DNA from 2 places in the Pseudoalteromonas sp. SWYJZ19 genome. Region 2 is predicted to be linked to the other one. Evidence: predicted binding sites of a transcription regulator. Region 2 holds the regulator's gene; the other holds the start of a gene.

Region 1 (16,412 bases), on a different contig from region 2:
GACCAATCTTTTACAATGTCGGTGCAAGTGTCTCGCTTAGAGCAAAACAGCAACGATGGTGGCGCGGGTATTCGTCTTGGTGCTAAAAGTGAATTAAATGAATACCGTAGTAATTGTTTTGTACAGCAGGGTTATGACCTTGGTATTAAAAACAACGATTTAGTGTTAGGCAATAACACCGTGCCTATATCGATTCCGATAGAGGATCAAGCTGTTACTTTAACGCTGACTGGAACACCTCAATCAGGTGCCATGGCTTTAGAGTTAACGGTTAGTTTAACGTCGTCAGGAAAAGTGATAGGTACTCTCACTCATTTGGCTGCAGCCACTGAATTATTAGGCAATGTGGCGTTGGTGAGTAACTTTTCGATTCCATCCGTCACATATGAAAATGCACCTGAAGACAAGTTGGGCGCACGATATAAATTTAGTAATTGGACCATGCAAGGTGAAGCATTTTCAGTAATAGATGAACAAGCGTTTGGTCCGATACTTTGGACTATGTATTCGTTAAACGATACATTGAGTGATGAAGGCTTTGTGATGAAGTTGAGTGCTTACACAGGGCCTATAGGTGAACAAGATAATCAGCAAATAGAACTACAAATACAGCGTGATGATCAGTGGCTCGCTATTGATTCGCAAGTCATAGACCATGATGGCTGGTTGGCGACCTTTCGTATTGCTAATTGGGATGAAACACGCGATACGCCTTTTCGGGTTGTATACCGTGAAAAACACACAGATGGTACACAAACCCCAGATATATATTCAGGGATTATAAAAGCGAACCCAGCGAGTGAAAAATTACGAATGGCCGCGCTCACGTGTCAAAATGATTATGGTTTTCCGTACCAACCTGTTGCTCAAAATGTCGAAAAACTAAACCCCGATTTGGTGTTCTTTTCTGGTGATCAAATTTATGAAAGTCATGGCGGATTTGGTGTAATTCGTACTCCAGATAATTTAGCGATTTTAAATTACTTACGCAAATTCTATCAGTTTGGCTTGGCTTTCAAAGAGGTAATGCGTAATCAACCGACAATTTGTTTGCCCGATGATCATGATGTACTCCAAGGTAATTTGTGGGGGGAAGGTGGTGCAAGGATGGAAAACATTTCCAAAGACCCTTCAGCAAGTGCATTAGGTGGTTATATTGATTCTGCACGCGTGATAAATATGATACATAAAACCACTCTCAACCATAATCCAGATCCTTATGATCCAACGCCAACTAATGGTATTAGCTCGTATTATGGCACTATGCTATATGGCGGTGTCGGTTTTGCGATTCTTGCCGACAGACAATGGAAAAGTGGCCCAGAGCGTATTAATGTTGCGGTTGGCGAAACGGGACAAGATGAAGACCCACTTTTTTATAATCCTATATTCAATCCCCCCGGCTTAGACCTGTTAGGAAACCGCCAAGAGAACTTTCTTATAAAGTGGGGTAATGATTGGCGTGGGCATAAATTAAAAGCGGTATTAAGTCAAACGGTGTTTGCTGCTATTTCTACTCATCAGCCCCTACCTGATCGCTTCTTGAAATATGATTTTGATTCGAGTGGTTGGCCTGCATCTGCACGTAACCGTGCAATTGACGCAATGCGTGACTCTATGGCGTTACATATTTGTGGAGATACCCATTTAGGTTCTTTATCGCAATATGGCGTAAACCAGCAAAGAGATAGCAATTGGGCTTTTTGTACGCCAGCTATTTCTGCCGGTTGGCCAAGATGGTGGAAACCTGATTCGATGAGCATGCCTTACCAAAACCGGCCAGCACACGGCCTTGGCGAAACTGGCGAATATAATGACACTTTCGGTAATAAGATTTATGTCTATGCGGTAGGAAATCCACAGGTTGGTAAATCCAGTAATCGTTATGTAAAGGCACATGAGAAAGGGAGTGGTTTTGGCTTTATTACATTTGATTCTGAAAAGCTGACATACACAATGGAAGCATATAAGTTTTTAATAGATATAGCCGATGGTAAAGCAAGTAATCAGTATCCAGGATGGCCAGTAACTATTCATCAACAAGAGAATAAAGGCAAAAATATATTAAGTTAACTTATATGTATTAGTTCAGACAATATCTGACAATTCAACTTGAAAAAGTGAGAGTTACCCGTTTTGATAAAGGTGTCGAATCTTTAAATCAAAACAAACAAAAAGGTAACTCTCATGTTGCACACTAACAACCCAACCATAAAACACAAAGCCGGTTTACTTAACCTTGCTGAAGAACTAGGCAATGTATCAAGAGCCTGTAAAGTCATGGGCGTATCACGAGATACATTTTATCGTTATCAAGAACTCGTTAATGAGGGGGGATTGATGCGTTAATCGAAAAGAACCACCGTACACTAAATATAAAGAATCGCGTTGACGAAGAAACAGAGCAAGCCGTCATTAAATATGCAGTTGACTATCCTGCTCACGGCCATCATAGAAGCAGCAATGAGCTTCGTAAATTAGGCGTGTTTTTTTCAGGTAGTGGTGTTCGTTCAATTGTTAGCTATACGCTTAAGGAAGAACTATAAAAAGATCTGGACGAATGGATGGATTACTACAACAATGATCGGACTCATCAAGGGAAAGTATGTTGCGGTCGAACACCACTTAAAACATCACTGGATGGAAAAACGGTTTGGGCAGAAAATAATTTAGCTCAAATCTAAACTAACAGTCATCATTAGAAAAATGGGTAACTGTCAGATCAAGCCTGAGCTAGTACATATTAAACAGGACTTACTTAAATTCTCCCACTTTTATTAGTGAGTCTACCTTAACATTAGTGAGCGTTTTTTGGCTGCCATCTCGCCATGTAATTACAACTGATGAAAGCGTATCAGCTTGTGCTAATCCAAAATGCACAATATTAAGTAAGCTTTGCGAGTGAGTAGCACTTTGTGAGCCAATAACTTGATATTGGTTCGCAGTTGCTGTTTTAATTTGTACTTTTGCACCATACGGATCAACCCCACTTTTTGAGTATCCAACTCTAATAAGGGTGAAGTGGGCGTGACTTAACTCAGTGGTATTTTTATATAAATGCCATTGGCCGTTATCTTCATCTCCGCTTAGTAGGTCGAGTTTTCCATCTAGGTTAAAGTCAAATGCGGCTCCCATATCGCCGTGTGAGTCTAAGCCACGTTCGGTATCAGCGTTGTGAGTGATTGTTGCTTTAAATTTGTAATCACCTTGGTTAATGAGTAAAACATCAGCAACTCGCTCTTTTAGTTCGCCAAAGCGATAGACCATAAAGTCTATTTTTGTGTCGTTATTAAAATCGCCGGGTACAACTCCCCAGTTATTACTGTTTGTTAATGCATCTAATTTAGATGAAATATCAACCAGCTTACCATTATCGTTACGTAGTAATACATCAGGAAGGGCGAGATTTTGTGGTTGCCAATCGCTTTGATAGTTTTTTACATTTTTGAATGATGCGCGTACATCCCATGCAAGGTTGTCGGTAAGTACCCATTCCACTCGCCATTTATTATTCCCTAAATACCCAATGTACCAGCCGGTTTTATCAAGCTTAGTTGGAAACCCTTGCGCTTTTTTCTGGCTAATGGTGGTGTTTTTACTAGGTGTATTTATTAGTTCTTTTTTCTCACCTATGTATACATCCATTTGGCTTAATAGCTTGGCACGCGGGAAGTGATAAAAGTCACTTAGTATAAGACTTCCTGAGTTTGTGTTGTCGGTAATGAGTGTTATGCCATCGTGGCTTTTATTACCTTCATCACGCAGGTCTAGCCGTTTGCTGCCTTTATTAAACGATAGACTGTTATTAGCGATAGCGTAGCTTAGCTTTCCGCGAGCAAGGTAGTAGTCCATATCGCCGTCGTTATCTATATCAGCTTGTGCAACTGCGAGCGTGCCTTTGTAGGCTTCACTATTTGCACCTAATAGATCTTTAGTAACATTGGCAAAGGTAAAGTCGTTATTACCTTGATAAATAGTTAAATCGTTGTATCCATCAAAAGCAAAAATATCGAGTATGTCATCGTTATTGTAATCGGTTAATAATACACGCTCGGCTTTTATATTTTCAAAAGTAGCTGATGGGTGATAAGTAAACTTTCCATTACCGAGATTTTCAAAAATGATATTGCGTGGTGAGTTTTCGTGAATTAATTTTTCGGCGTTTACTTGTATAAAATCAAGATCACCATCGGCATCTACATCAACCCAGCGCACAGAGCGCCCGCGAGCCCCCATTTTAGATAAGCCAGCTTCAACAGTTTTATCTTCAAATTTACCATTATTGTTCTTAAGTAGTCGCTGGGGTTGAGGTGTGGTGCCATTTCCACCGCCTAGTGCAATAAGTACATCGAGATCGCCATCGTTGTCGTAATCACCGGCCGACATACCGTGTAGATCTGCTCGTGGAAAAATATCGTTTTGTAGTGTGTATGTGCCATCTCCATTTGCCATAAATAAACGAATAGGGGTGGTGTCGTGATTTGTTAGCAGCAGATCATAATGACCATCACTGTTTATATCGGCAATGGTAGGGCCGCCATACTTCCAGTTTTTTTGTGTTATTAAACCTGCTTGTTCAGATACGTCAGAAAAGACTACGTTGTTATTTGTTTTACTACTGGGCGTGTGTGTTTGTATGTTTTGACTGCATCCCGCTAAGTTTAGAGCGCTGATAATCACTACGCTAAGCGCAGATTTTTTGTTTTTAATCATTATTGTCCCTCTTTACACTGTGTTAATTGTTGACAATATATGTTGATATTAAAACATACAAGTAAATTTTAATAACTATTCTTAATGCTTTTTAACGTATTGGCTTTTGCGCTCTAAAGTTATATTAAATTTTGATAGTGGCTTTACAAACAACATACCTAGGTGTAGATTGTTAACAATAAACCATATCAAGGTATGATAGTTCACTTTGATATTCCTCGTATCGGCATTGTTTTAATGATGCTTTACTTGGTTACTATTTAATTAAACATTCTTGAAGGTATAAAAATATGCAAGCTGCACAATATATAGGTAACAAGTCATTTAACATTGTTGAAGGCACATCTATTAAACCTAAAGCGGGTGAGATTAGATTGAGTGTTGGATACGTTGGTATTTGCGGTACAGATATGCACATATACCACGGCGTAATGGATCAACGAGTGTCTATTCCGCAAACAATTGGCCATGAAATATCAGGTGTTGTTGCAGAAATAGGTGAAGGCGTTGAAGGCTTTGCTGTAGGCGAAAACGTGGTAGTACGTCCATTAGATTGGTGTGGCGATTGTCCTACGTGTAATGCAGGGCATACGCATATTTGTCAAAACTTAAAGTTTATGGGAATAGATACGCCAGGTGCTTTTCAGTCAAGCTGGACAGTTAAAGCGCGTACTTTGCATAAATTACCAGCAGGCGTTGATTTAAAACAAGGCGCATTAATAGAGCCGTTATCGGTTGCGTGCCATGATGTACGACGCTCGCGCTTACAAGCGGGTGAGAAAGTGGTTGTACTTGGTGGCGGGCCAATTGGGCAATTAGTTGCTGCGGTTGCTAAAAGTGTTGGTGCAGAAGTGCTCGTGTCTGAGCCTAACGAAAGCCGCCGTGCTTTTGCCAATGAGCTAGGTGTTAAATCGGTTAATCCCATTGAAGAAGATTTAGCTGCCTATGTAGATAGCTGGACGCAAACAAAAGGTGCAGATGTTGTATTTGAAGTATCAGGCGTAAAACCCGCAATAGAGGCTATGACCGAAATATCAGGGCGTCGGGGTCGTATAGTCATGGTGGCTATTCACAGTGTTAAACCTGAAATCGATTTATTTCAATTCTTTTGGAAAGAGTTGGAGTTATTAGGTGCGCGCGTATACGAAGCGGCAGATTTTGATTGGGCAATAGAGTTAATTTCATCGGGCCAAATAGATCTTAAACCTTTTATTAGTTCGGTTAGTTCGTTAACTGATATTGGTAGTGCATTTTCGAGTATGGATGGAAATCCAGAAGGCATGAAAGCGCTTGTTGAATGTAATCCACAATAATAAAAATTATAAAGGTATTAAAATGAATAATATGTTAGAAAAATTTAGCTTAGAAGGCAAAGTAGCCCTTGTTACAGGTTGTAAGCGCGGTATTGGTAAAGGTATTGCACTAGGTTTAGCACAGGCTGGCGCTGATATTATTGGTGTGTCTGCAAGCTTAGAGCTTGAAGGCTCAGAAGTAGAAAAAGAAGTTAAAGCTCTTGGCCGAAACTTTAAAGCCTATCAATGTGACTTTGGTGATCGTGATGCGCTTTATTCTTTTATTAATGATGTTAAAAGCGATTTTCCTAAAATTGATATTTTAGTCAATAATGCAGGTACAATCCTACGTGCTCCTGCGGCTGAGCATGGAGATGATTTATGGGATAAAGTGATTGAAGTTAACTTAAATGCTCAATTTATTTTAAGCCGCGAAATAGGCAAACAAATGATAGAACATGGCGAGGGTAAAGTTATTTTTACAGCTTCTTTGCTTACCTTTCAAGGTGGTATTACAGTACCAGGTTACGCAGCTAGTAAAGGTGCTATTGGGCAATTGGTTATGGCGCTTTCTAACGAATGGGCAGGTAAAGGCATTAATGTAAATGCCATTGCGCCAGGTTACATTGATACCGATAACACTGAAGCATTACGCAATGACAAAGAGCGTAATGCAGCCATCTTAGCGCGCATTCCACAAGGTCGATGGGGAAATCCTGAAGACTTTAAAGGGCCCGCAGTGTTCTTGGCTTCTGAGGCTGCTAGTTATGTAAACGGCGCTATTTTATTGGTTGATGGCGGATGGATGGGGAGATAGTTCAATGAACTTCCATAATAATGTAAATTTTATAAACGGTGAATATGTTGCGTCTAAAGCGAGCGGCATCATTGAAATACTAAGCCCCTCTACGGGTAAAAAAATTGGTGAAATACCAAAAGGCTGTATAGAAGATGCGCAGTATGCACTTGAGTCAGCGAATGTAGGCCAGAAAAAGTGGGCTAAATTGACAGCTCGCACACGTCAAAATATATTGCGCGTGTTTGCTAATAAAATTCGTGAAAATAAAGATATTCTTGCACCAATGCTTGTTGCAGAGCAAGGTAAATTGCTATCAGTTGCACAAATGGAAGTCGACGTAACAGCGACTTTTATTGACTATGCATGCGACCATGCACTTACTATTGAAGGCGATATTTTACCTTCAGATAACGAAGATGAAAAAATATACATTCATAAAGTGCCGCGTGGCGTAGTTGTTGGTATTACTGCGTGGAATTTTCCGCTGGCATTGGCTGGTCGTAAAATTGGACCTGCGTTGATTACAGGTAACTCTATTGTATTAAAACCTACCCAAGAAACACCTTTAGCAACCACCGAGCTGGGTCGTTTAGCAAACGAAGCGGGGATTCCTGCTGGCGTGCTAAACGTTATTAATGGATCAGGTTCTGTTGTTGGCCAAGCATTGTGTGAAAGCCCAATTACTAAAATGATCACCATGACAGGCTCTACTGCGGCAGGTAAGCAAATTTATAAAACTAGCGCAGAATACATGACGCCTGTAATGCTTGAACTTGGCGGTAAAGCCCCGATGGTTGTTATGGCAGATGCCGACCTTGATGAGGCTGTTGAAGGTGCGCTTTGGGGTCGCTTTGCTAACTGCGGGCAAGTATGTACCTGTGTTGAGCGTTTATATGTTCAAGAGTCTGTGTACGATGCATTTATGGCTAAATTTATACCAGCAGTAAAAGCACTTCGTGTTGGGGATCCTATGAACCCAGATACACAAATGGGGCCTAAATGTAATCAACGTGAAATAGACAACATTGATCACATTGTTCAACAAAGTATTAAGCAAGGTGCAAGCATTGCCACTGGTGGTAAAGTTGCGTCTGTTGAGGGTTTCGAAGGTGGTTGTTGGTACGAACCAACGTTACTTGTAGACGTTAAGCAAGATAACATTGCAGTACACGAAGAAACTTTTGGCCCAGTACTCCCTATTGTAAAAGTTAAAGATATGGATCAAGCAATACAGTACTGTAACGACAGTATTTATGGCTTAAGCGCTTATATATTTACGCAAAACTTTTCAGATATTAATAAAGCCATTAACGAATTAGAAGTGGGTGAAGTTTATATTAACCGTGGTATGGGTGAGCAGCATCAAGGTTTTCATAATGGCTGGAAACAAAGTGGTTTTGGCGGTGAAGACGGTAAGTTTGGTTTAGAGCAATATCTAGAAAAGAAAACCGTTTACTTAAAAGAAAAATAATATGATAAAACAACAATCTCCCTGGGTCGTTGATTTATAAATAACAAAGCCGATAATTTATTATCGGCTTTTTATTTTGTTCATAAATTATTTTAAATTTATGCTTATGTCACCATTAGGCTTGCAGCAGCACAGGAGTATTTCGCCTTCGCGCACAAACGCCAGTGGCTCTTCGTTATACTCGACGTTACCTGAAACTAACGTTGCTCTACAGGCGCCGCAGTAACCTTCGCGGCATTGGAATGCAACGTCTATTTTCATGGATTCTAAGCACTGTAAAACAGAAGGGCAGCCAGTGGTAAATTCTATACACTGGCTGTTTTCTGCAAGCGTTATGCTTGCAGCAGACTTGTCACTCATTATAAATCAAAGTCACCAAATTCAGAGGCATCTACTTGCGAGTCGATTTGACCAACAAGGTATGAGCTAATTTCAGCTTCTTGTGGTGCTACTTGCACGTTATCAGACACTAACCATGAATTAATCCATGGAATAGGGTTACTGTTATTTTCAAACTGTGCTGGTAAGCCAATAGCGGTCATACGTGCGTTAGTAATGTACTCAACGTACTGACATAAAATATGCTTGTTTAGACCAATCATAGAACCATCTTTAAATAGGTACTCTGCCCATTCTTTTTCTTGCTCTGCGGCTTCTACAAACATTTTAATCGCTTCGTCGCGGCACTGAGCTGCAACAATTGCCATTTCTGGGTCGTCTTTACCGTCTTGCATAATATTTAAAATATGCTGAGTACCCGAAAGGTGAAGTGCTTCATCACGCGCAATAAGCTTAATGATTTTAGCGTTACCTTCCATTAATTCACGCTCAGCAAACGCAAACGAACACGCAAAGCTTACATAAAAACGAATGGCTTCAAGAATATTTACCGACATCATGGCAAGGTAAAGTTTCTTTTTAAGTTCGAACAAATTAACGATCACTGTTTTGCCGTTAATTTCGTGTTTGCCTTCACCGTAAAGGTTGTAAAGCGACACTGAATTAATTAAGTCATCGTAGTATGTGGTTACAGCATCGGCACGTTCGCTGATTTTATCGTTGCTAACTATGTCATCAAAAATAAGTTCAGGGGCTTGCGTAACATTACGAATAATATGCGTGTACGAGCGGCTGTGAATCGTTTCACTAAATGCCCACGTTTCTATCCATGTTTCAAGCTCTGGTAACGATACAATAGGAAGTAGGGCAACGTTAGGTGAACGACCTTGTACGCTATCAAGCAAAGTTTGATATTTTAAGTTACTTAAAAATATATGCTTTTCGTGATCTGGTAATGCTTGAAAGTCTAAACGGTCTTTGCTTACATCTACTTCTTCAGGACGCCAAAAGAAAGATAGTTGCTTTTCGATTAACTTTTCAAAAATTGGGTATTTTTGTTGGTCATAACGAGATACGTTAACAGTTTGGCCAAAAAACATTGGCTCTAGCATTTGGTTATTATGGTTTCGGCTAAATGTAGTATAAGACATGTTTATCACTCAAAAAACTATCAGAAAAAGCGGGCTAAATGCCCGCTTAAAATAAAAATTAATAACTATATTTTACACGCGCCGCCTTCACAATCATCATCTTCCACTTCTGGAGTATCTTCTTGCATATCTGAGGCACCATCGCGAGTGTTGTGGTAGTACAAGGTTTTAACACCCAGTTTGTACGCAGTTAGTAAGTCTTTTAATAAGACTTGCATAGGTACTTTACCGCCTTCGAATTTATTTGGATCATAATTTGTGTTTGCCGATATAGTTTGGTCAACAAATTTCTGCATTATGCCCACAAGTTGTAGGTAACCATCGTTTGATGGAATATCCCATAATAACTCGTAGTTATTCTTTAAACGTTCGTACTCAGGCACTACTTGTTTCAAAATACCGTCTTTACTTGCTTTAACGCTAATGTGACCACGTGGTGGCTCAATACCATTTGTTGCGTTAGAGATTTGCGACGATGTTTCTGAAGGCATTAACGCACTTAGTGTTGAGTTACGCATGCCGTGCTCTTTAATGCTGGCACGTAATGTATCCCAATCAAGGTGAAGTGGTTCATCACAAATTTTATCTAAGTCACGTTTGTACGTATCTGTTGGCATAATGCCCTGTGAATACGTTGTTTCGTTAAACTTAGGACATGCACCACGTTCTTTAGCAAGCTCGTTTGATGCTTTCATTAGGTAGTATTGAATCGCTTCAAACGTTTTGTGAGTCAGTGCATTTGCGCTGCCATCTGAGTAACGCTTACCGTTTTTAGCTAAGTAGTATGCGTAGTTAATTACGCCTATGCCTAGTGTACGACGACCCATAGTCGCATTTTTTGCAGCCGGTACAGGGTAGTCTTGGAAATCAAGTAAGTTATCAAGTGCGCGCACTGCAAGTTCAGCTAGCTCTTCAAGCTCATCTAGTGACTCAATGGCGCCTAAGTTAAACGCAGACAGTGTACAAAGGGCAATTTCGCCTTCTTCGTCGTTTACGTTGCTTAGTGGCTTAGTTGGCAATGCAATTTCTAAACATAAGTTAGATTGGCGAATAGGCGCAACTTTAGCAATGAACGGGCTGTGTGTATTACAGTGGTCCACATTTTGTAAATAAATACGACCTGTACTTGCACGCTCTTGTGCAAACATAGAGAAAAGCTCAATGGCTTTAATACGCTTTTTACGAATAGATTCGTCTTGCTCATATTTTACGTAAAGCGCATCAAACTCTTCTTGGTCTTCAAAAAATGCATCGTAAAGGCCTGGCACGTCTGATGGGCTAAATAACGTAATGTAATCGTCTTTAATTAAACGAGAGTACATTAATTTATTAAACTGTACGCCGTAATCAAGGTGGCGAACACGGTTGTCATCTACACCACGGTTATTTTTAAGCACAAGTAGGTTTTCTACTTCTAAGTGCCAAAGCGGGTAAAACAATGTTGCTGCGCCGCCACGTACACCACCTTGCGAACAACTCTTAACAGCTGTTTGAAAGTGCTTATAAAAAGGAATACAACCAGTGTGGTACGCTTCGCCGTTACGAATGTGGCTACCAAGCGCACGAATTCGACCTGCGTTAATACCAATGCCCGCACGTTGTGAAACGTATTTAACAATCGCAGACGATGTAGCGTTAATTGAATCAAGGCTATCGCCACACTCAATTAATACACATGAGCTAAACTGGCGAGTCGGCGTACGTACACCTGCCATAATAGGCGTTGGTAGTGATATTTTAAATAACGAGACTGCATCGTAAAAACGCTTAATGTAAGAAACGCGTGTTTCACGTGGGTAGTCAGAAAATAAGCTCGCCGCTACTAAAATATATAAAAACTGTGCACTTTCGTAAATCTCACCCGATACACGGTTTTGAACAAGGTATTTACCTTCAAGCTGCTTTACAGCCGCGTAGCTAAAATTAAGATCGCGAGAATGATCAAGGTACGCATCAAGCTCGTCTAGTTCTTGCTCAGTGTAATCTACAAGTAAGTGGGCGTCGTAGCGTTTATCGCCAACCATTTTTGTTACATGGTCGAATAAACGTGGTGGCTCAAATTGGCCGTACGCTTTTTTACGTAAATGGAATACAGCTAAACGTGCCGCTAGGTATTGGTAATCAGGCGATTCTTTTGAAATTTGATCTGCAGCAGCTTTAATAATGGTTTCGTGTATGTCTTTAGTACGAATACCGTCGTAAAACTGAATGTGTGATTTTAATTCAACTTGCGAAACCGATACGTTTTTTAAACCTTCGGCGGCCCATTCAATAACGCGATGGATCTTATCAAGATCAAGTGGCTCTTTACGCCCGTCACGTTTGCTTACAGATAACTGTTGGTTCATTTGCCTGTATTCCTTGGGAATTATGTATTTTGACCAATGCGTCATACCTCGCAATGGCAAGGTAAGTACTCATTTATTATAAGTTTCACCGTAATGGCGAATTTAATTGAATAACATTTGGCCACAATATCTGGTGTTGTTCAATTTAGAGATCACAAGATAGTGTGGTCTGAGTTGTTTTGCAAGGGACATAATTGCCCCTATTTGTGGATAACTTTGGGATAACGCATTTGTGTTAGTAGACACTCACCTTCGAACAATCATTTAAGTTAGAATATGCAGAAATCAACTAATGATCTGCTAAATTTACGCATTTTAAAAATAAATTTTGACTGCTTTTTTTATCGACAAGCTTTGTGTGAAAACTAACACAATCACAATATATAGTGTTTAATAATTAACATGGCACTATATATGGTTTCAGTGCACTATCTAAGTGAGTTGTTTAGTGTTCATGGTTGAACGCTTTTATAAATAAAAAGCATAATTAGAGGGAAGATATAGAAATGGGCTAAAAGATAGCCCATTTAAGTTTATACAAAGAGCATGCTGCTCAGTGTAATAATTTTAAAAATACCTATTATTACACTTTCTGATATTTCTATAGATAAACTGAACTTCAATTTTAGTTATCCTAAATCTGAGTTAGTCACTTGCTGAGAATATAAGAATAAGTTACGCTCAAACTTCCAAACTTGGGCACTTTCTTAAAACTCGAGCAAGTGTCTTTGCTAACATCATATTCAAAATTTGAGTATGGTGTTAGCCCCTCCACTTAATTGAAATATCAATCCCATCAAAGTGTTAATAAAACTCTAATGTGGTCTGAGTTGTTTTGCAAGGGACATAATTGCCCCTATTTGTGGATAACTTCGGTATAGCGTATTTGTGTTAGTAGACGCTCACACTTAAACGACCACTCAACCAAAGGCGTTTAAAAAGTAAACTAATGATCTGCTAAATTTACGCATTTTAAAAATAAATTCTGACTGCTTTTTTTATCAGCAAGCTTTGTGTGAAAACTAACACAATCACAATATATAGTGTTTAATAATTAACATAGCACTATATATGGTTAAAACCATCAATTGGGCTTAGCCAGTTAAAATTGGCTTCCCAAGCTATCGCTTCATCTTTACTTGGGATGTAACCCCAAAGTGCCGTTGCGGTATGCATACCTGCCGCTTTGCCTGCTTGTATGTCACGTTGTGCATCACCAATGTATAAACAACGGCTTGGTTCTACCTGCATAAGCTTTGCACAATGTAGCAGTGGTAGAGGTGATGGCTTCGCTTCAGCTAATGTGTCGCCACTTATTATCACACTGGCATTTTTTAATGCGGGAATAGCTGCCACTAAAGGATCGGTTAAAAACCCTGGTTTATTAGTCATGATCCCCCATTTGATCTTTTTCAGATCAAGGGCGATAAGTAACGATTCAACACCAGAGAAGCAATGCGTGTGCTTTGCTATGTTTGCAGCGTACTCGTCAACTAATTGCTTTATAAGCTCGCTTTGGGGTTGTTTAGCCCATAATTCTTTAAAACCAGCCTCTAATAATGCGCCTGCGCCGTTAGATGCTGCAGGGCGGTATACATCACTACTAACAGGTGTGATTTTATTACTTATAAGCACTGCGTTTAAAGCGGCGCCTAAATCATCAGCGGTATCGAGCAGGGTGCCGTCTAAATCAAATAAAAATGCATCGTACTCAATAAGAGGCAGTGGGGCTTGAGAGCTAGCCATTAAGCTAACTTCTCAAAATAAAGTATGTAATTTACGCTAACGTCGTTATTAAGCGTATATTGCTTTGATAGTGGGTTATAAGAAAGCCCTGTACTTGCACGTACTTTTAAACCCGCTTGCTCCGCCCATACAATAAGTTGCGCAGGTTTTATAAACTTTTTATGGTCATGTGTACCTTCAGGTACCATTTTCAACAGCTTTTCGGCGCCAACAATCGCGTATAAATATGCTTTAGGGGTTTTGTTCAGGGTTGAAAAAAACACGTCTGCACCTGGTTTGGCAAGTGCAGCTACAGCATGAATGATAGAAGCTGGGTCGGGTACGTGCTCAAGCATTTCCATACACGTTATTACATCAAAGCGCTCAGGGTACTGCGATGCAAACTCTTCGGCAGGTACTTTTATGTAATCTACATTTACGCCTGTCTCTAAACTATGCAATTTAGCAACAGTTAAAGGCTCTTGCCCCATATCGATACCGGTTACTTTAGCACCCATACGCGCCATGCTTTGGCTTAAAATGCCGCCACCACAGCCAACATCGAGTGTTTCTTTATCGAATAAGCCTTGCGTTTTGTTTGCTATAAAATCTAAACGTAACGGGTTAATTTCGTGAAGAGGTTTGAATTCTCCGTCTAGGTCCCACCACCGCTCTGCGATGGCTTCAAATTTTGCTATTTCTGCGTGATCTACATTTTGATGTTCGGTCATAAAATACTTCCTCGTCAATCTGAGGCCATTATATAGGGCTAAATTGATAAATCGCAAAGTTTTGCGCCTGTAAATTGAAATTAATTGTGATAGCATGGCTATTAGTAATAATAACAAATACTCTTAATACCCAATACCGGGTTGTTGAGAGCTGATACTGAAGGAATGTGATATCAAATGACTGATCTCGCCAATGAAATTCTGCCAGTCAATATTGAAGACGAGTTAAAAAACTCCTACTTAGATTACGCAATGAGCGTAATAGTAGGACGTGCATTACCAGACGTACGTGACGGTTTAAAACCTGTTCACCGCCGCGTTTTGTTTGCAATGAACGAGCTTAGTAATGACTGGAACAAGCCTTACAAAAAATCGGCCCGTGTGGTCGGTGACGTAATCGGTAAATACCACCCACACGGCGACAGTGCAGTTTATGACACGATAGTTCGTATGGCTCAGCCATTCTCACTACGTTATATGCTTGTAGATGGCCAAGGTAACTTCGGTTCGGTTGATGGTGATTCAGCAGCGGCAATGCGTTATACAGAAGTACGTATGGCAAAAATGTCGCATGAGTTATTAGCCGATCTTGAAAAAGAAACGGTTGATTTCGTTCCTAACTACGATGGCACAGAGTTCATCCCTGATGTTTTACCAACGAAAGTTCCTAATTTATTAGTGAATGGTTCGTCGGGTATTGCAGTAGGCATGGCTACAAACATTCCACCACATAACTTAACTGAAGTTGTGAACGGGTGTTTGGCACTTATTCAAAATCCTGATTTAACTATTTTAGAGTTAATGGATTATATCCCTGGTCCTGATTTCCCAACGGCTGCAATTATCAACGGTAAGAAGGGCATCGAACAAGCCTACTTAACTGGCCGTGGTAAAGTGTACATGCGTGCACGCGCCGACGTCGAAATCGATGAAAAAACAGGCCGTGAAACAATCATCGTTCACGAAATTCCTTATCAAGTTAACAAAGCTCGCCTAATTGAAAAAATTGCTGAGCTGGTTAAAGATAAGAAAATTGAAGGTATTAGCGCGCTACGAGATGAATCAGATAAAGACGGTATGCGTATCGTTATTGAGATCAAACGTGGTGACGTAGGCGAAGTTATTCTAAATAACTTATATTCACAAACTCAGTTACAAACTGTGTTTGGTATGAATATGGTTGCTTTAATTAATAACCAACCTAAGTGTTTTAATTTAAAAGAAATGCTTGAAGAGTTTATTATTCACCGTCGTGAAGTAGTAACTCGTCGTACCGTGTTTGATTTACGCAAAGCCCGCGACCGTGCACACACGCTTGAAGGCTTAGCGATTGCACTTGCAAACATTGACCCAATTATCGAGCTTATTCGTAAATCTCCTACACCTGCTGAAGCTAAAATTGCTTTAACAGCGCGTCCGTGGGAACTAGGTCATGTACAAGGCATGCTTGAGAAAGCGGGTGAAGATAATGTAGCTCGTCCTGATTGGTTAGCCGCTGATTTAGGTATTCGTGATGGTCAATATTATATTTCTGAGCAACAAGCTCAAGCAATATTAGATTTACGTTTACATAAGTTGACTGGTCTTGAACACGAAAAAATTATAAGTGAATACCAAACCTTATTAGATTTAATTGCTGATCTTTTATATATTTTGGCTACGCCTGAGCGTTTAATGGAAGTTATTCGTGACGAACTAGTAGAAATTAAAGAGCAATATGGCGATGAGCGTCGTACAGAAATTAACGCCGCAGCTCACGATATAAGCTTAGAAGATTTAATTACTGAAGAAAACGTTGTAGTAACGCTTTCTCACGAAGGTTATGTGAAGTATCAGGCATTGT
Region 2 (16,412 bases):
TGCACCTAGCTCAGAGGCTATATACAAATTACCGTTTAAGAATGATAAATCGTGCACTATGGTTTGCGCTAAGCGCTCTGGTAACGATATTTTAGCGGTAAGCTCTAAACGTAGTTTAGAGAAATCTGATGAGTTTTTAGTAAGGCGTAATAAATGACGATCATTAACTAGCCAAATACCTTCTGGAGAGAGTGCCATTTGGCTAACAGAGCCAACAATTTGGGTAATTACGGTAGCATTAACAATAGGTAGGGGGCCATTTACTTGAGTGCGTAAATCAACTTGCCCTCTATCTACATAGTATAAACCATTAGCCGCAATCCATATGCTGCCTTTGGAGTCCTCAAGAATATCTCTTACTGGACCTTTAATATTAAACTCTTGTGCTGCAAATGTGGCAGGATTAATAACTACCAAGCCACTTTTAGTACCTACCCATAATAAGCCACTAGAATCGACTAAAAGTTTATTAATACCATTACTAGGCAAGAACGGGCTATTTTGCGTGTTGTAGTTTGTAAATGTTGTGCCATCAAAACGGCTTAAGCCAAACTGAGTACCAAGCCACATATAGCCTTGCTGGTCTTGTACTACGCTTTTAAGTGATTGCGAAGGTAGACCATCTTTTATATTCCATTGCTTAACTACGTAATCACTAATTGAAGCCCAACTTGGTGTCGCGCACAACATCAGTACACAAACCAGTAAAAATCGCATCATATTGCTGCCACCTAGTTAAACAAATCAAATATAAAAAATTAAAAGGGTAGTAAACCCACTTTTATTAGCGCCTGTAAGCATATAAGCGAAAAAACGCCCGCAAGTATATCATCGGCCATAATACCTAAACCACCATGTACTCGTTTGTCTAGCATACGGATTGGGCCAGGTTTTGCTATATCAAAAAAGCGAAATAACAAAAAACCAACGAGTAATGTTTGCCAGCTAAGTGCTGCACCAATCATTGTAATGTAATAACCTGCCACTTCATCCCATACAATAGCAGGATGGTCGTGCACGCCTAAATCATCAGCCGTTTTACCGCAGGCCCATATACCAAATATACTGATCACTACGGCAAACACAATTTGCAACCATAGCGGATAATACATAGTCATAAAAATGAATGGCAGTGCAGCAAAAGTGCCAAATGTACCAGGTGCTTTAGGGGCTAACCCAGTACCAAAACCCAAACCAAAAAACTGATGTGGGCGCTTTAAATTAAACTTTCGGTTTTTGTTCAAACCAGCTCCTTTGCAAAATGCTCAAAACCTTGCTGCTTAAAATCAAACTTTTCACCGTTGTGTAAAAGTTCAATTTGACCATCGCCACTTTTAATTTGGCCTATGCATGTTGCATCTACACCATATTGACGCAGTTTTATATCTAGCATACTTTTATTGCTATCAGGTACAGTAAAAATCAATTCGTAATCATCACCGTAACTTAGAATAAATGGCAGCTGCTGATTAAAATCAAGGCTTGCTTGCATTGCATCTGAAGTCGGAATACTTTCAATATTCACAACTGCATTTACTTGCGACATATCAAGTATATGACTTAAATCAGCGATTAAACCGTCCGATACATCAATAGCCGATGATGCAAGGCCTCGCAATACCTGCCCAGCAGCAACACGCGGTGTTGGAAAGTCAAAGCGCTTATTTAAGTACTTTAAATGCTCTGGCTCAATACTTATACCTTGTTTGCGAGACTCAATTGCAAGTCCAGCGTCACCTAGCGGACCTGTAACATAAATCCAATCACCCACTTTCGCACCACTACGGCGAAGTGCAGTCCCTTCTGGTACAGTCCCTTTTGCACAAATAGTGATAGTTAATGGACCCTGAGTAGTATCGCCACCTATAATTTGCACATTAAAGTATTCTGCAATTTCATGCATGCCTTCAGTAAACTCTTCAATCCACTTTGGGTCAATACTTGGCAAGGTTAACGCAACTGAAACCCACGTTGGCTCAGCGCCCATGGCCGCTAAATCACTTAAATTAACAGCAAGCGCTCTGTGGCCTAATGCACGAGGGGAAATATCATCAAAAAAGTGTACGCCAGCAACAAGAGTATCTGTTGTAACGGCAAGTTGGCAGTTTTGTGGAACGGTTACTAAAGCGCAATCATCCCCTATACCTAGGTTTACATCACGACGGGTGATCCCGCGACCTTTAAAGTAGCGGTTAATTAATTCAAATTCCTTCATACACAAAAAAGCCGGCCTATGCCGGCTCCCCTCTTTAACGGTTACTTACTTGCGTAAATGCTTAACAGCTTTATCAAGTACACCGTTTACAAATTTATGGCTGTCTTCAGCGCCAAATATTTTGGCCAGCTCGATACCTTCGTTGATAGCAACTTTATAAGGTACATCGTCGCGGAACTTAAGTTCATAGCTGCTTAAACGTAAAATTGCGCGCTCAACCATATCTAAGTCATTAAACGGACGTGTTAAATGTGGCGATACAGCTTCATCTAGTTGCTTGTAATTTACAGCAACACCTGTCGCTAGGTCTTTAAAGTATTCAACATCAATTTTAGTAACGTCTGTTTCGATCAACATTTGTTGTTCGATATCGGCAATTAAATTGCCACTTATTTGCCAAGAATAAACGGCTTGGAGTGCTAAGATACGTGCTTTACGTCTTGCTGCTGGTTTCACAAAAATTCCTTAAACTTAAATTTTATCTAACACATTAACCATTTCAAGCGCGCCTAAAGCAGCTTCGCCGCCTTTATTGCCCATTTTGGTGCCAGCACGCTCAATTGCTTGTTCAATGCTTTCTGTGGTTAATACGCCAAATGCAACCGGGATATCATACTCAAGTGATACTTGCGCAAGACCTTTGTTTGATTCGCCAGCAACTAGGTCAAAGTGTGGTGTACCACCTCTGATCACTACGCCTAATGCGATGATTGCATCATACTCTTTTTTTGCCGCAACGCGTTTAGCCGCTAAAGGTAATTCTACCGCGCCTGGTACATAAATAACGGTAATGTCGTCATCAGATACGCCGCCAGTGCGTTTTAGCTCATCAACAGCACCTGCAAGGAGGCTGCTGCCAATAAAGTCATTAAAACGAGAAATGACAATGGCAAATTTCTTGCCTGGAGCATACTTACTACCTTCAATAATTTTCATTTGATAACCCTAAAAATAAGTTCAAGCGGTTGCGATTGCGCAAAAATTGCTGCGCATCATACCATAAAAATAAAATAATAGCCTAGTTTAAGCGTGATGCTTATTGTGGCTCAATGTAATCAACAACTTCTAAATGAAAGCCCGAAAGTGCATGATACTTTTTAGGACGACTCATTAAACGCATCTGTTTAATTCCCAGATCTGCAAGTATTTGCGAACCTACGCCAACAGTACGAGATGTACCTTTGAATTTACGTGGCGTAACGCTTTCGCCAACATCAGCTGCTGCAAATGCTTTTACAGTTGCCTCTAACTCTTCAGTGCTTTCTTGCTTACCTAAAATAACTAAAGCACCTTCATTTTTAGCAATATAGGCCATTGCTTCAGAAAGGCCCCAGCTGCGGTCAGCACTTCTGTCTGAAAGTAGGATATCGTTAAAAGTGCTTTGCAAATGTACACGTACATTTGTCGGTTCTTGCTCTTTTATGTCGCCATTAAGCAATACGTAATGTAATTGGCCGTCAATTGTGTCTTTGTAAGTCACTAAATCAAACTCACCGTGAACAGTAGGCAACTTACATTTTGCAACTTGCTCAATTGTCGTTTCATTTAAGTTACGGTATTCAATTAAATCAGCAATAGTACCAATTTTAATATCGTGCTCTTTAGCAAACACTTCTAAATCAGGGCGACGCGCCATGGTGCCGTCAGCATTGAGTATTTCAACAATAACTGATGATGCTTCAAGCCCAGCTAAACGTGCTAAATCACAGCCAGCTTCAGTATGTCCTGCGCGAGTTAATACGCCACCAGGTTGTGCCATAATTGGAAAAATATGACCAGGCTGAACAATATCAGTTGGCACTGCGCCTTTTGCTATAGCCGCTTGCACTGTGCGCGCTCTATCAGCAGCAGAAATACCGGTTGTAACACCTTTTGATGCTTCTATCGACATTGTAAAGTTAGTCGAAAATGCAGCACCATTGTTTTTAACCATTAACGGTAAATCAAGTTGCTCACAACGATCTTGTGTCATGGTTAAACAAATTAAACCACGGCCATGAGTCGCCATGAAGTTAATCGCTTCAGCGCTAATATGCTCAGCAGCTATTATTAAATCGCCTTCATTTTCTCTATCTTCATCATCCATTAAAATAACCATTTTACCGGCTTTAATATCATCGATGATTTCTTGTGCGCTGTGTAAATTCATAAATTTGCTCGTGTAAGTTATCAGTTTCGTTATTTAATAAAACCCGCTTTTGCGAGTAAGCTCATCGAAATATCAGAGCCCGTTGGTTGCTCTGCACCTTTTATAAGGCGCTCTAAATAACGTGCAATTTGATCGACTTCTAAATTAACTTGAGTACCTACTTTAAAATGAGAAATTGTGGTCTGCTCACTCGTGTGTGGGACAATTGTTAATTTGAATTTATTGCCCTCTACAGCGTTTACTGTCAGGCTTATACCATCAATACATACCGAACCTTTGTACGGAATGTATTTCATTAAATTTTCGTCGGTTGTAAGCCAATATTCTGTTGCTCGCGCATTTGCTGCAATACTTGTGATAGTCGCAATGCCATCAACATGGCCAGATACTAAATGACCGCCCAAACGCGAAACTGGTTGCATGGCTTTTTCAAGATTAACCGTTTGCCCTAAAGCATAGTGAGCAAAACCGGTTAAACCAATCGTCTCGTTAGATAAATCAGCACTAAAGCCGTCAATATGTTTATCAACTACGGTTAAGCAAACACCATTGGTTGCAATGCTGTCGCCTAGCTTTACATCTTTCATATCAAGATCAGCACTTTGAATGCGAATAGCTAAGTCGCCTTGTTTTTTTTGTAATAAAGCAATTTTGCCTGTGGCTTCTATTATTCCAGTAAACATAGCGCTACTCTTTTTTATTAAGTGGTTTTAATGAGCTTTTAACGCGGTGATACGTAAATCGTCACCAATGCGCGCACATTCATTAAATGTTAAATTAACGGTGTTTTGCATACTCGTCAATTCAGGAAAATTAACTAAACTTTTTGCATCATGGCCCATTAATTTAGGCGCCAAATAAAAAACAAACTCGTCAACTAAATCAAGCTCTGTCATTTTACCAGCAAGTGTTGCTCCGCTCTCAAGCCAAACATTATTAAACTGCAGTTGCCCAAGCTTTTCTAAAACAGCCTGTAAATCAACTTTACCGTTACTTTCACTTACTTCAATATGCTTTACAAAATGCGGCCATTGCAGGGATTTATCAACCTTAGTCGTAAATATAATTACATCACTTTGGATTTTAAATAAAGCAAGGTCAGGTGTTAAGCGATTTTGAGAGTCAATTATAACACGCACGGGCTGGCGAAGCGGTAAATCGGTAGGTAACGTGCAAGGCAACTCGCTTAGTCGCACATTAAGTTTAGCATCGTCTACTAACACGGTATCGGCACCGGTTAAAATAGCGCAGCTTTGCGCTCGGTATAACTGTACATCTTGGCGAGCTGCGGAACTTGTGATCCACTTACTTTGCCCATTTTTAAGCGCTGTTTTACCATCTATGCTTGCTGCCATTTTACAGGTCACATAAGGTAAGCCTTGTTCCATTCGCTTAAAAAAGCCAACGTTAAGTGCGCGAGCTTGTGATTCAAGTAATCCATAAGCAACGTCAATACCGGCGTCGCTCAGTATTTTAAGGCCTTTGCCTGCAACTTGTGGATTTGTATCAACCATAGCAGCAATTACTTTTACTACGCCTGCCTTTTTTAAGCCTTCAGCACACGGTGGCGTACGCCCATAATGACTACAAGGTTCGAGCGTTACATAAGCGGTAGCGCCTTGTGCACTGTTGCCCCCCATAGCTAACGCGTTTACTTCAGCGTGCCCTTGGCCTGCTAATTGATGAAAACCCTCACCAATTATTTGATTGTTTTTAACTAATACACAGCCAACATTAGGATTAGGCGTTGTAGTAAACCGCCCTTTTTTGGCAAGTTCTATGGCGCGTGCCATATACATTTCGTCTTGTTCGGTAAAAATAGTTTGGCTTTGCATTGTTACTCCCCTAAACGGGCAATTTCTTCGCCAAATTCGCGTATGTCTTCAAACGAGCGATAAACAGAAGCAAATCTTACGTACGCAACTTTATCGAGTTTTTTAAGTGCTTCCATAATACATTCGCCCACCAAATGGCTTGAAATTTCTCGCTCACCCGTTGCGCGTAGTTGTGATTTTATTATATTTACAACTTCATCTACTTGCTCTGTACTCACTGGGCGTTTTTCGAGTGCGCGATTTAAGCCATTTAAAAGCTTATCCTCGTTAAACGGTTCCCGGCTGCCATCTTGCTTAACAACGCGAGGCATAACCAGTTCAGCGCCTTCAAATGTAGTAAAGCGCTCGTGGCAATCATTACATTCACGACGTCTGCGAACTTGATGGCCTCCGCCTACAAGGCGTGAGTCAATTACTTTAGTATCTTTTGCGGTACAAAATGGACAATGCATAACTCGGTACTTCCGTTTTAAAACAAAAAAGACCGCTAAATAGCGGCCTTTTATCTTAGCAAAAAACTAAACAGTTGTGATCTAAATTACTACTGCTTATGCAATTAAGCGTATACAGGTAATTTTGCACAAATAGCTTTTACTTTTTCTTTAACTTGCGCCTGTACAGATTCATCAGTGATGTTATCTAGTACGTCACAAATCCAGCCAGCAAGCTCTTTTGACTCTACTTCTGTAAAACCACGACGAGTGATTGCAGGAGAACCAATACGCAAACCAGATGTTACAAATGGTGAGCGTGGATCGTTTGGCACTGAGTTTTTATTAACTGTGATGTTAGCGTTGCCTAGGGCAGCGTCCGCATCTTTACCAGTGATATCTTTATCGATTAAATCAAGTAAAAATAAGTGGTTTTCAGTTTTGTCAGAAACGATTTTGTAGCCACGTTCTTGCATAACTGCAACCATTGCTTTTGCGTTTTTAACAACTTGTGTTTGGTATACTTTAAACTCTGGTTGAAGTGCTTCTTTAAATGCCACTGCTTTTGCTGCAATAACATGACATAAAGGACCGCCTTGGCCACCAGGGAAAACAGCGCTATTAAGCTTTTTGTAAATAGCTTCGTCGCCACATGCAGAAATAATTAAACCACCACGAGGGCCTGCAAGTGTTTTATGCGTAGTTGTTGTTACAACGTGTGCATGAGGAACTGGGCTTGGGTAAACGCCTGCCGCAATTAAGCCGGCAACGTGAGCCATATCAACAAACAGGTAAGCACCTACTTTATCAGCAATTTCACGGAACTTAGCCCAATCAACAATACCTGAGTACGCTGAGAAACCACCAATAATCATTTTTGGTTTATGCTCAAGTGCTAGCGCTTCAACTTGTGCGTAATCAATTTCGCCCGTTGCTTCATCTAGTCCGTATTGAATTGCATTGTAAAGCTTACCAGAGAAGCTTACGTGAGAACCGTGAGTTAAGTGACCACCATGAGCTAAGCTCATACCTAATACAGTATCGCCTGCATCTAACAATGCTAGAAAAACAGCCGCATTTGCTTGCGAACCAGCATGTGGCTGTACGTTAGCATAGTCAGAACCAAATAATTCGTTAGCACGGTCAATTGCTAATTGCTCAACAACATCTACATGCTCACAACCGCCATAATAACGTTTGCCTGGGTAACCTTCTGCGTATTTGTTTGTAAGCTGTGAACCCTGCGCTTCTAGTACGCGTGGGCTACAGTAGTTTTCTGAAGCGATTAGTTCGATATGCTCTTCTTGGCGAGCAGTTTCTTTGGTTATCGCGTCAAATAACTCTGGATCAAAATCCGAAATATTCATGCTACGTTCTAACATTGGGGTCTCCTAGGGCAACGTGTATGGTGTTTTTTAGAGGCTTTATTGTACGCTTTAAACGACTCTTTGCCTACGCTCTTAAGTTGAGGATATTTAAACAGGGATTGAAACTATTTCACAGCTCTTTTAAGATGATATTTTTTTATAAAGCCATAATAATTTTAAATGAATTATATTCACTACATTTAATTAGTAAATATAACTAAGTGTATTCATCCGTATAAAGTTATAAAAAAAGCGGCTCAAGCCGCTTTTCCTTTTAATTTAACTTAGCCTAATTTAGCGAGCATTTCGGTACGTAACTCGTCGTAATCGGCGTTCATATCGCTTGCTAGGCATGGTTTTGCTAGTGCATCAGCAAGTGGTTTTGGCATACCTAATTCAATATTTAGAATACCCTCTACGCTTTCTTTAAACTTAGCAGGATGAGCTGTCGCTAAAAAGATACCCGCTGCACCAGGTGCCCGATTTTCAACAAGACCTTGGTAAGCAATAGCAGTATGAGGCTCCGCAACATAGCCAGTTTGTTGAATTTTTTTCATCACGGCTTGCGTGTCTTGCTCGTTTACGCTTGTTGAATAAAAATTATCGTAGCTAAACCAGTTATTATCTAACATTGTTTGTACACGCGGCCAATTGTTTGGCTTACTTACATCCATCGCATTTGAAAGCGACTCAAGCGTTGCGTTTGGCGTCCAGTTTTTATCAAGCATAAAGCGCGGCACAGTATCATTTTGATTTGTTGTTGCACTTAATTTGCCAACAGGTAAACCAATAACCGCACCAATCATTGCGGCACACACATTACCAAAGTTACCACTAGGTACTGATATATGTGCTGTTGCGCGTTTTTCTTTTGGTAGCTGTGCGATGGCTTCAAAGTAGTAACAAACCTGAGCAACTAAACGGCTAATATTAATTGAATTAGCTGAGTTAAGCCCAAGTGTTGATTTAACTTCTTCATCTAAAAAGGCATTTTTAACTAGCTCTTGGCAATCATCAAAGCTGCCCTCAACTGCGTAACAATGAATATTGTTACCTAGCGTAGTAAATAGCTTTTGCTGAGCAAGTGAAATTTTGCCTTTAGGGTATAAAATAACAACATCGATATTTGGTTTATTGTAAAAAGCATGCGCTACAGCTGCACCGGTATCGCCCGATGTTGCTGTTAAAATAGTTACTTTCTCGTCTTTGTTAAACTGCGTTAAACACTCTGCCATAAAGCGACCACCAAAGTCTTTAAACGCAAGTGTAGGACCATGAAACAACTCTAAGCAGTATGTATTCTCTTCAACTTCCACCAGCTTAACTGGAAAGTTAAATGCATTTTTAACCATTTGTGTCACAGTGTCGCTTGGCAGCTCATCACCAATTAGGTGAGATAATATTTTACCACTGCGTGTAACAAAGTCCATATCAAGCAATGCATCAACATCGGACAGTGGGGCAAGGGATTCAGGGAAAAACACACCTTGATTACGACCCAAACCTGTTTTTACGGCTTCAACGAACGACACTTTTTGTGAGCTATCTTTTAAATTATGTAATTGCATGACTACCTATCCTATAAAACTGTTAATTGACGCGTGCCGTCGTTATCTAATTTACAAATGTGGCAAAAGCCTTGCTCGTTAATGTAATTGGTTTCTAACCACTGCGCGCATTGCTGTGCAGCTTCAAGTGTTTTACACACACTAAATAAGGTTGGTCCTGCGCCCGAAATACTGACTATTTCAGCGCCCAGCGCTGGCAAGCTTGCTTTGGCTTCACTAAAGCCTTTTATAAGCGGTGCGCGGTAAGGTTCTGCTATTTCATCTTTCATTATGCTTAGCGCATCGTCAAAACGATTAGTTAACAGCAAGCTACTAAATGCCGACAAACGCTGAGCAAACTCAACACTTGCATGCATGTTCAACTCTTTTGGTAAAACAGAGCGCGCTTTTGCAGTGTTGAGTGAAAAACCAGGAAACGCAGCAACGTAGTACCAGTTTTCATCAACAGGCAGTGCAATCGATTTATCAGGAATTAAATCACCTGTTAACTGCAAGCCACCTAAATAACATGGCGTGATGTTGTCGTAATGACGACCGCCACTTACTACAGCTTCAAAGTCAGCCATCAGTTCAATAAGCTCAACCTGACTTAAATTAGTTTTTGCAAACTTATCAAGGGCAGCAAAAGTAGCCACGACCGAACATGCACTAGAGCCAAGCCCAGAGCCAATTGGTAAGTTCTTTTTAAGCTCGAGCTTTACGCTTGGCATAGTAGGCGCAACATGCGCTCTAAAATGCACTAAGCACTGGTACGCTAAATTTTCATTAGCATCACTTGGTAACTTGTGAGCGTACTCGCCTGTGCAAATAAATTCGTCGCTTGGTGCTGCGCTTACAACGGCTACATCACCTAACAAACTGCCATCAATTGGCGCAAGCGCTGCGCCAAGTGCATCAAAACCCACTGCAAAATTACCAATAGACGCCGGAGCATATACTTCAATCATAACGAGCTCCTAGCGCGATAACGTTTTTAAAATATCAGCAAATACACCCGCGGCTGTTACTTCCGAGCCGGCGCCATAACCACGAATTACAAACGGACGTGGCTGGTAGTATTGGCTTAAAATAGCCAGTGCGTTTTCACCATCACGAATGACACTAAGCGCATGCTTTGCATCTACCGCTTCAATACCTACTTTACAGTGGCCTTCTTTAATTGTGCCTACATAGCGAAGTACCCTACCCTCGCTCGCAGCGCTTTTGATACGGTCGTTAAAATCAGCATCTAAGCTTGGTAGTTTTGCCATAAACTCATCAACGCTATCACCTTGTGCAAAACCTGGTGGTAATACTGACTCAACTTCAATATCGCTTAGCTCTAATTTCATACCGGCTTCGCGAGCGATGATCAATAACTTACGTGCTACATCGGTACCCGATAAATCATCACGAGGATCTGGCTCAGTAAAGCCACTTTCTTTGGCTTTAATAGTTGCCTCAGAAAGTGACAAACCATCTTGAAGTGCGCCAAACATATACGAAAGTGAACCTGATAAAATACCGCTAAACTCTAATAACTCATCACCGGCACCAAATAATGACTGTAAGTTGTCGATTACTGGTAAGCCTGCACCAACGTTCGTTTCGTATAAAAATTTACGATTATTCTTTTGCGTTGCTGCAATTAAATCTTGGTAATACGTGTATGAGCTTGTTGTTGCTTTTTTATTGGCAGCAACCACATGAAAACCTGCATTTAAAAAGTCTACATACTGCGCAGCAAGTGCATCCGACGACGTACAGTCAACAAGCACAGGGTTTACTAAATGATTTTGCTTAACAAACTGCTCTACTAGTTTTAAATCAAACGCCTGCTCAGATGAGGCCAATTTTTGCTGCCAATCACCAAAAGCAATACCTTCACTATCAAGGTGTAATTGGCGAGAGTTAGCAACACCATACAAGTTGAGTTTAATATTACGTTTTTCAAGCCACGCTTGTTGGCGCTCAAGCTGATTAATAAGCTCTTGCCCTACTAAGCCACAACCTAGTAAAAACACATCAATTGACGGCACATGCGTGAAAAAGTTTTCATGGCATATTTTTACGGCGTCGTTACAAAGTTCGCCATCAATTACTGCTGAAATAGCACTTTCTGTAGAATCCTGTGCAATTGCCACAATATTTACTTGCGCTTGTGCAAGCGATGCAAAAAATTTAGCCGCTAAGCCACGGTGCGCGCGCATGTTGTCGCCCACTAAAGTAACAATGGCTAAATTGCGCTGCACTTGTACAGGCTCAATAAGCCCTGCTTGTAATTCAAGTTCAAATGCAGTTTGTAGCGCATCAAGTGCAAGTGCTAGGTCTGTTTCGTGTACACAAAAGCTAATGCTGAATTCGCATGATGACTGCGTGATCAATACAATTGATACGTTATCGTGAGCAAGCGCGTTAAATACCTTAGACGCCATACCTACTTTGCCTTTCATGCCTGGCCCTGAGACAGTTAGCATTGCAAGGTCTTGTAGGCTCGAAAGCGCTTTTACTGGCTCATCTGATGAATAATCGTTACCAATTAATGAGCCTTGTGCGTCTGGGTTATGCGTATTTTTAATTTCGCACGGCACGCCTGCTTTAGCACACGGTAAAATTGTTTTAGGGTGAAGTACTTTTGCACCAAAATAAGAAAGCTCCATCGCTTCTTTATAAGATAAAAAATCTACTTTAGTCGCTTTTTTAATATAACGAGGATCAGCACTGTATACACCATCAACGTCAGTCCAAATTTGGCAAATCTCAGCTTCTAAACATGCTGCTGCAATGGCTGCTGAGTAATCTGAGCCATTACGGCCAAGCGTTGTAAGCTCACCTTTATCATTACTCGCCGTAAAACCAGGCATGATATAGATAGTTGCAGGGCTTTCTTTAAGCACAGCTTGAAAGCGCGCTTTACTTGTTACTAAATCAGCCTCGGCGTCGATATAACCGCCAGTTGAAGCGATACAGCTTGTTGCTTCTAAGTATCTTGCATCGTGCGAGTTCAATAAAGCCTGCATTAAAGAAACACTAACGCGCTCTCCGAAGCTAATTACAAATGCGCGAACTTGATCAGGGCAACATTGTATAAGTGATACGCCATCTAGTTTATTTTTAAGCTCGCCTAAGTTTGGCCAACTTGTAACTACTACACCACTTTTTTCAACGTCAGCTTTCAAACCTTCACAGCGGCTAACTAATGCTTGCCATTGCTGCGAAAAGTCAGAGCCTTGTTCTGCAGCACTTGCAAGTGCAACTAGCGAATCGGTCATTCCACCTGGAGCAGAAAGTACCAAAAGCATTTCATCTTTTAATTGTGCTTTAACTAGCTGAGCTACCTGTTGTAAGCATGCATAGTCGGCAAGCGAAGACCCACCAAATTTTAAAACTCGCATTGTTTATGTTCCTCATCCCATAAAACGAAAAAAGGCCTGTGTTCTAAGTGAACACAGGCCTTTAAATTTGTTGCACCGACCTATGCCACTATCCAGTAAGAATGATGGTTGTAATAATAATGGTCAGTACGCGATTAATTGTTTTCATATGTTAAGACTGCCTTAACAAAGGCTATGCTGTCAACCCTAAATTAAAAGATAAAACAGCCTTTTTTAACATGAAAAAACCTAATGAATGCCAAATTTATGCAATATTTCGTTTAAGTTAGATTTATTGATAGGTTTATCGATAAAGTCTATTGCGCCAAGTTGTGCGACTCGTTGCTTCATTTTTTCTTGTATATCGGCAGAAATAACTAAAACAAAGCACTCTATTTTTTCTATTTTTATAGTCTCGAGTACTTGTATACCATCAACTTCGGGCATGGTGAGATCTAAGCACAATAAATCAAAGCTTTGTGCTCGTAAAAGTTCTAGAGCGTGCGCTCCATTTGTAGCTTGTTGTATTTGAGCGTCTATACATTCATTTAAACACCGCACGACTTGTTTACGGGCAACTGCAGAATCGTCACAGACTAATATCGAAAATTTCATCATGTTTACTACTACACAACCATCAAAGTTATTAAAAGGTTATTAAACTAATGCCTTCCATTGCATTTTAGACACTTTAACACGCCTCCAAGCACTCAGCGCATTAATAATTTAATACAATGATAAATATAGAATAAATCCGTTTAAGATATAATTAACCAAAGCAAATACTAATTAAGCCTACAATACATAACAGATAACGAATTTATTAATTTATACCTTGGTTTAAATACTTTGATACTACACGCTCACTTTTTGGATTTATCTTATTAAATTTTAACTTTTTTATTTATTTTTAGAGGTTTATTGACTAACTTTTAAATTACTATCGTAACGTTACAAAAATAATAAAGGATGAACAAGTCACTCATGTTACAAAAAAGTCTTTCTAAGAAGCTACTGACTAGCGTTTTATCCGTCTATTTTTTGCTTACCTTTGTAGTGACCTGTGGACAAGTGCTTGCTGAATACGTCAATACTAAAGACTATATTCGCGATGAACTTAGTACCTTACAAAAAACCTTTAGTCGCAGCTTAACACGTGCAATTTGGGAGCTTAATACCAAGCAAACAATTACAACAGCAGAAGGTTTACTCGCCATCCCCATGATTGAAGGGATTATTGTTCGAGACGACAGCGGCGAAATTATTTCACAGCTAGGGCGCTCTCTTGATATACATAAGCTATATAACCAACAGTTAGTACAAGAAGAGGTTATTTTAGAAGACGCAAAATCGGGTTTATTTGGTTATACCTTTCCACTTATTTTTGAATTTTCAGGTCGTGCTACTCAAGTTGGTGACGTTACCTTATTCTCAAGTCGAGAAGTTGTTTTTAGCCGCATTATGGTATCAATCTACTTTTTGATTGGTAATGCGATGATTAAAACCACCTTTTTGATCATCTTATTTTTAATGGCATTTAGAAAACTTCTTACAGACCCTTTAGCAGAACTCACTGAGCAACTAGAAAATTTAGAACTAGACGAGCTAGAAGGTCAACATATAGAAATAGAAACAGAAGAACATAATGAACTAAAAGTGATGGAGCAGTCATTTAACAAACTAATAGATAAAGTGGTTCAGTATAGAAAAGAGCTTGAACACACCCAAAAAGAACTCATTATAAGTAACGAAAAGCTTGATCAACACAACATACAACTTGAACAAGACGTAGCCCGTAAAACATCCAACTTAAGCCAAGCAATGATGGATTTACAGCAGCAAAAATACGAACTCGAAAAGCAAAAAATTGTCCTCACCGAAGAAGTAGACTTACGCCGCAGCACAGAGCTAGAGTTAATTACAAAGCAAACTGAATCTCAGCGCTATATAGAAGAGTTAAGCCTTGCACAGGAACGTTTACTAGGCACAGAAAAAATGGCTGCGCTAGGCGGACTTGTAGCAGGTATTACACACGATATAAACACCCCTATTGGGATAGGTGTAACGGCAATATCATTTTTACAAGAACGCTTAAATAAACTCGAAAATGCTTATACCGAAAAAACACTTTCGCCAAAAGCACTAGAAGAATTCATTAACGAAGCAAAACAAAGCACAAGCTTACTAACCACTAACTTAGATAGAGCTTCGGAGCTTATAGCTAGCTTTAAACAAATAGCGGTCGATCAAGCCAGTGAAGCAGTAAGAACCATTAACTTTAAAGATTACACTAACGAAGTAATACGCTCACTGCACCCAAAACTAAAAAAGACATCCCATACTATAAAATTAGAATGTCCTGATGATTTAGTTTTAAATCTCCCTGCAGGGGCTATAAGCCAAATTTTTACTAACCTAATTATGAACTCACTTATTCATGGCTTTGAAGGTAAAAGCAACGGTGTAATGGATATTAAAATAAGCGCTGATGACACTAACTTAACTATTGATTACAAAGATGACGGTAACGGTGTTACTAACGAGCAATTAAAAAAATTATTTGACCCATTTTTTACTACCAAACGCGATGAAGGCGGTAGCGGATTAGGCACCCATATAATGCTTAATTTGGTCAAGCAAACCCTTAGTGGCTCTATTGATGCAACGAGTGAACCGGGCAAAGGTCTGCGTTACTATATTCAATTTCCGAAGAACATGGCTAAGCCACTGCCTATTTTTGATAAATATGAATAAATAAAAGTATATGCATTAAATTTGTTCATATTCAACAGTAACAAATCAGTCATTTCGAGATACTGTTTTTATTGCTATGATTGTACAAATTTTTCAAATGGATCAATTCCCCTATGTGGTTTAGTAACCTTATTTGTTACCGCTTTAAGCAAGACGTTTCATATACTCAAGAAGACTTTGATAAAGCATTAGAGCAAGATTTATTTCGCCCATGTACTGGTCAAGAGCTTGCAACATTTGGTTGGACAAAAGCGTTTGGAAAACATGGCGATACGCTATCGCATTTTTCTCAGAAAAGTATTCTAGTTTGCGCTAAACGCGAAGAAAAAGTACTCCCTGCTTCTGTTATTAATGAACTAGTTGCTGAGAAAATTGATCTGATAGAAGCTGAAGAAAACCGCCCAGTTAAAAAGAAAGAAAAAGACGAATTAAAAGAAAACATTCTTCATACTCTTCTACCTCAAGCATTTAAAAAGTCGAGCTTACAATTTGCCTTTATTGACCAAGAAAACGGTTGGGTTGTTGTAAACAGTGGCAGCTTTAATAAAGCAGAAGAGCTACTAGCACTACTTCGTAAATCGTTAGGAACGCTTCCGGTTGTACCTGCGTTTGCTAACTACGACCTAGATGTATTTTTAACTGATTGGTTAACTAACTTTAGTACACCAGAAGGTTTTGCTATTGGCTCAGACGCTGAACTTGAAGAAGCAGACGACAGCGGCGCACAAGTAAAGCTTAAA

The links. Region 2 encodes NrdR, which represses ribonucleotide reductase genes. Its sites were predicted from a motif close to AAACACNANATNTNGTGTTT; they were not measured.
Region 1: the regulator NrdR is predicted to act here: its motif matches at 12,233-12,252, upstream of nrdA (class 1a ribonucleoside-diphosphate reductase subunit alpha).

Annotation. Positions count from the first base shown of each region.
Region 1 is NZ_JADYXI010000015.1:48,704-65,115, reverse strand. Features, by position in the region: gene I6F45_RS14965 (alkaline phosphatase D family protein) at 1-2,073, shown strand, start outside; partial or broken gene I6F45_RS14960 (helix-turn-helix domain-containing protein) at 2,188-2,684, shown strand; gene I6F45_RS14955 (CRTAC1 family protein) at 2,755-4,713, opposite strand; gene I6F45_RS14950 (zinc-dependent alcohol dehydrogenase) at 5,004-6,026, shown strand; gene I6F45_RS14945 (2,5-didehydro-3-deoxy-L-galactonate 5-reductase) at 6,058-6,822, shown strand; gene aldA (aldehyde dehydrogenase) at 6,827-8,275, shown strand; gene yfaE (class I ribonucleotide reductase maintenance protein YfaE) at 8,363-8,635, opposite strand; gene nrdB (class Ia ribonucleoside-diphosphate reductase subunit beta) at 8,635-9,765, opposite strand; gene nrdA (class 1a ribonucleoside-diphosphate reductase subunit alpha) at 9,831-12,113, opposite strand; gene I6F45_RS14920 (HAD-IA family hydrolase) at 13,179-13,859, opposite strand; gene ubiG (bifunctional 2-polyprenyl-6-hydroxyphenol methylase/3-demethylubiquinol 3-O-methyltransferase UbiG) at 13,859-14,569, opposite strand; gene gyrA (DNA gyrase subunit A) at 14,747-16,412, shown strand, end outside.
Region 2 is NZ_JADYXI010000003.1:13,206-29,617, forward strand. Features, by position in the region: gene I6F45_RS03795 (ligand-binding sensor domain-containing diguanylate cyclase) at 1-720, opposite strand, end outside; gene I6F45_RS03800 (phosphatidylglycerophosphatase A family protein) at 759-1,244, opposite strand; gene thiL (thiamine-phosphate kinase) at 1,241-2,215, opposite strand; gene nusB (transcription antitermination factor NusB) at 2,261-2,671, opposite strand; gene ribH (6,7-dimethyl-8-ribityllumazine synthase) at 2,687-3,151, opposite strand; gene ribBA (bifunctional 3,4-dihydroxy-2-butanone-4-phosphate synthase/GTP cyclohydrolase II) at 3,252-4,364, opposite strand; gene I6F45_RS03825 (riboflavin synthase) at 4,394-5,047, opposite strand; gene ribD (bifunctional diaminohydroxyphosphoribosylaminopyrimidine deaminase/5-amino-6-(5-phosphoribosylamino)uracil reductase RibD) at 5,075-6,199, opposite strand; gene nrdR (transcriptional regulator NrdR) at 6,202-6,651, opposite strand; gene glyA (serine hydroxymethyltransferase) at 6,756-8,012, opposite strand; gene thrC (threonine synthase) at 8,282-9,565, opposite strand; gene thrB (homoserine kinase) at 9,577-10,512, opposite strand; gene thrA (bifunctional aspartate kinase/homoserine dehydrogenase I) at 10,522-12,939, opposite strand; gene I6F45_RS03860 (response regulator) at 13,168-13,536, opposite strand; gene I6F45_RS03865 (sensor histidine kinase) at 13,903-15,672, shown strand; gene rdgC (recombination-associated protein RdgC) at 15,786-16,412, shown strand, end outside.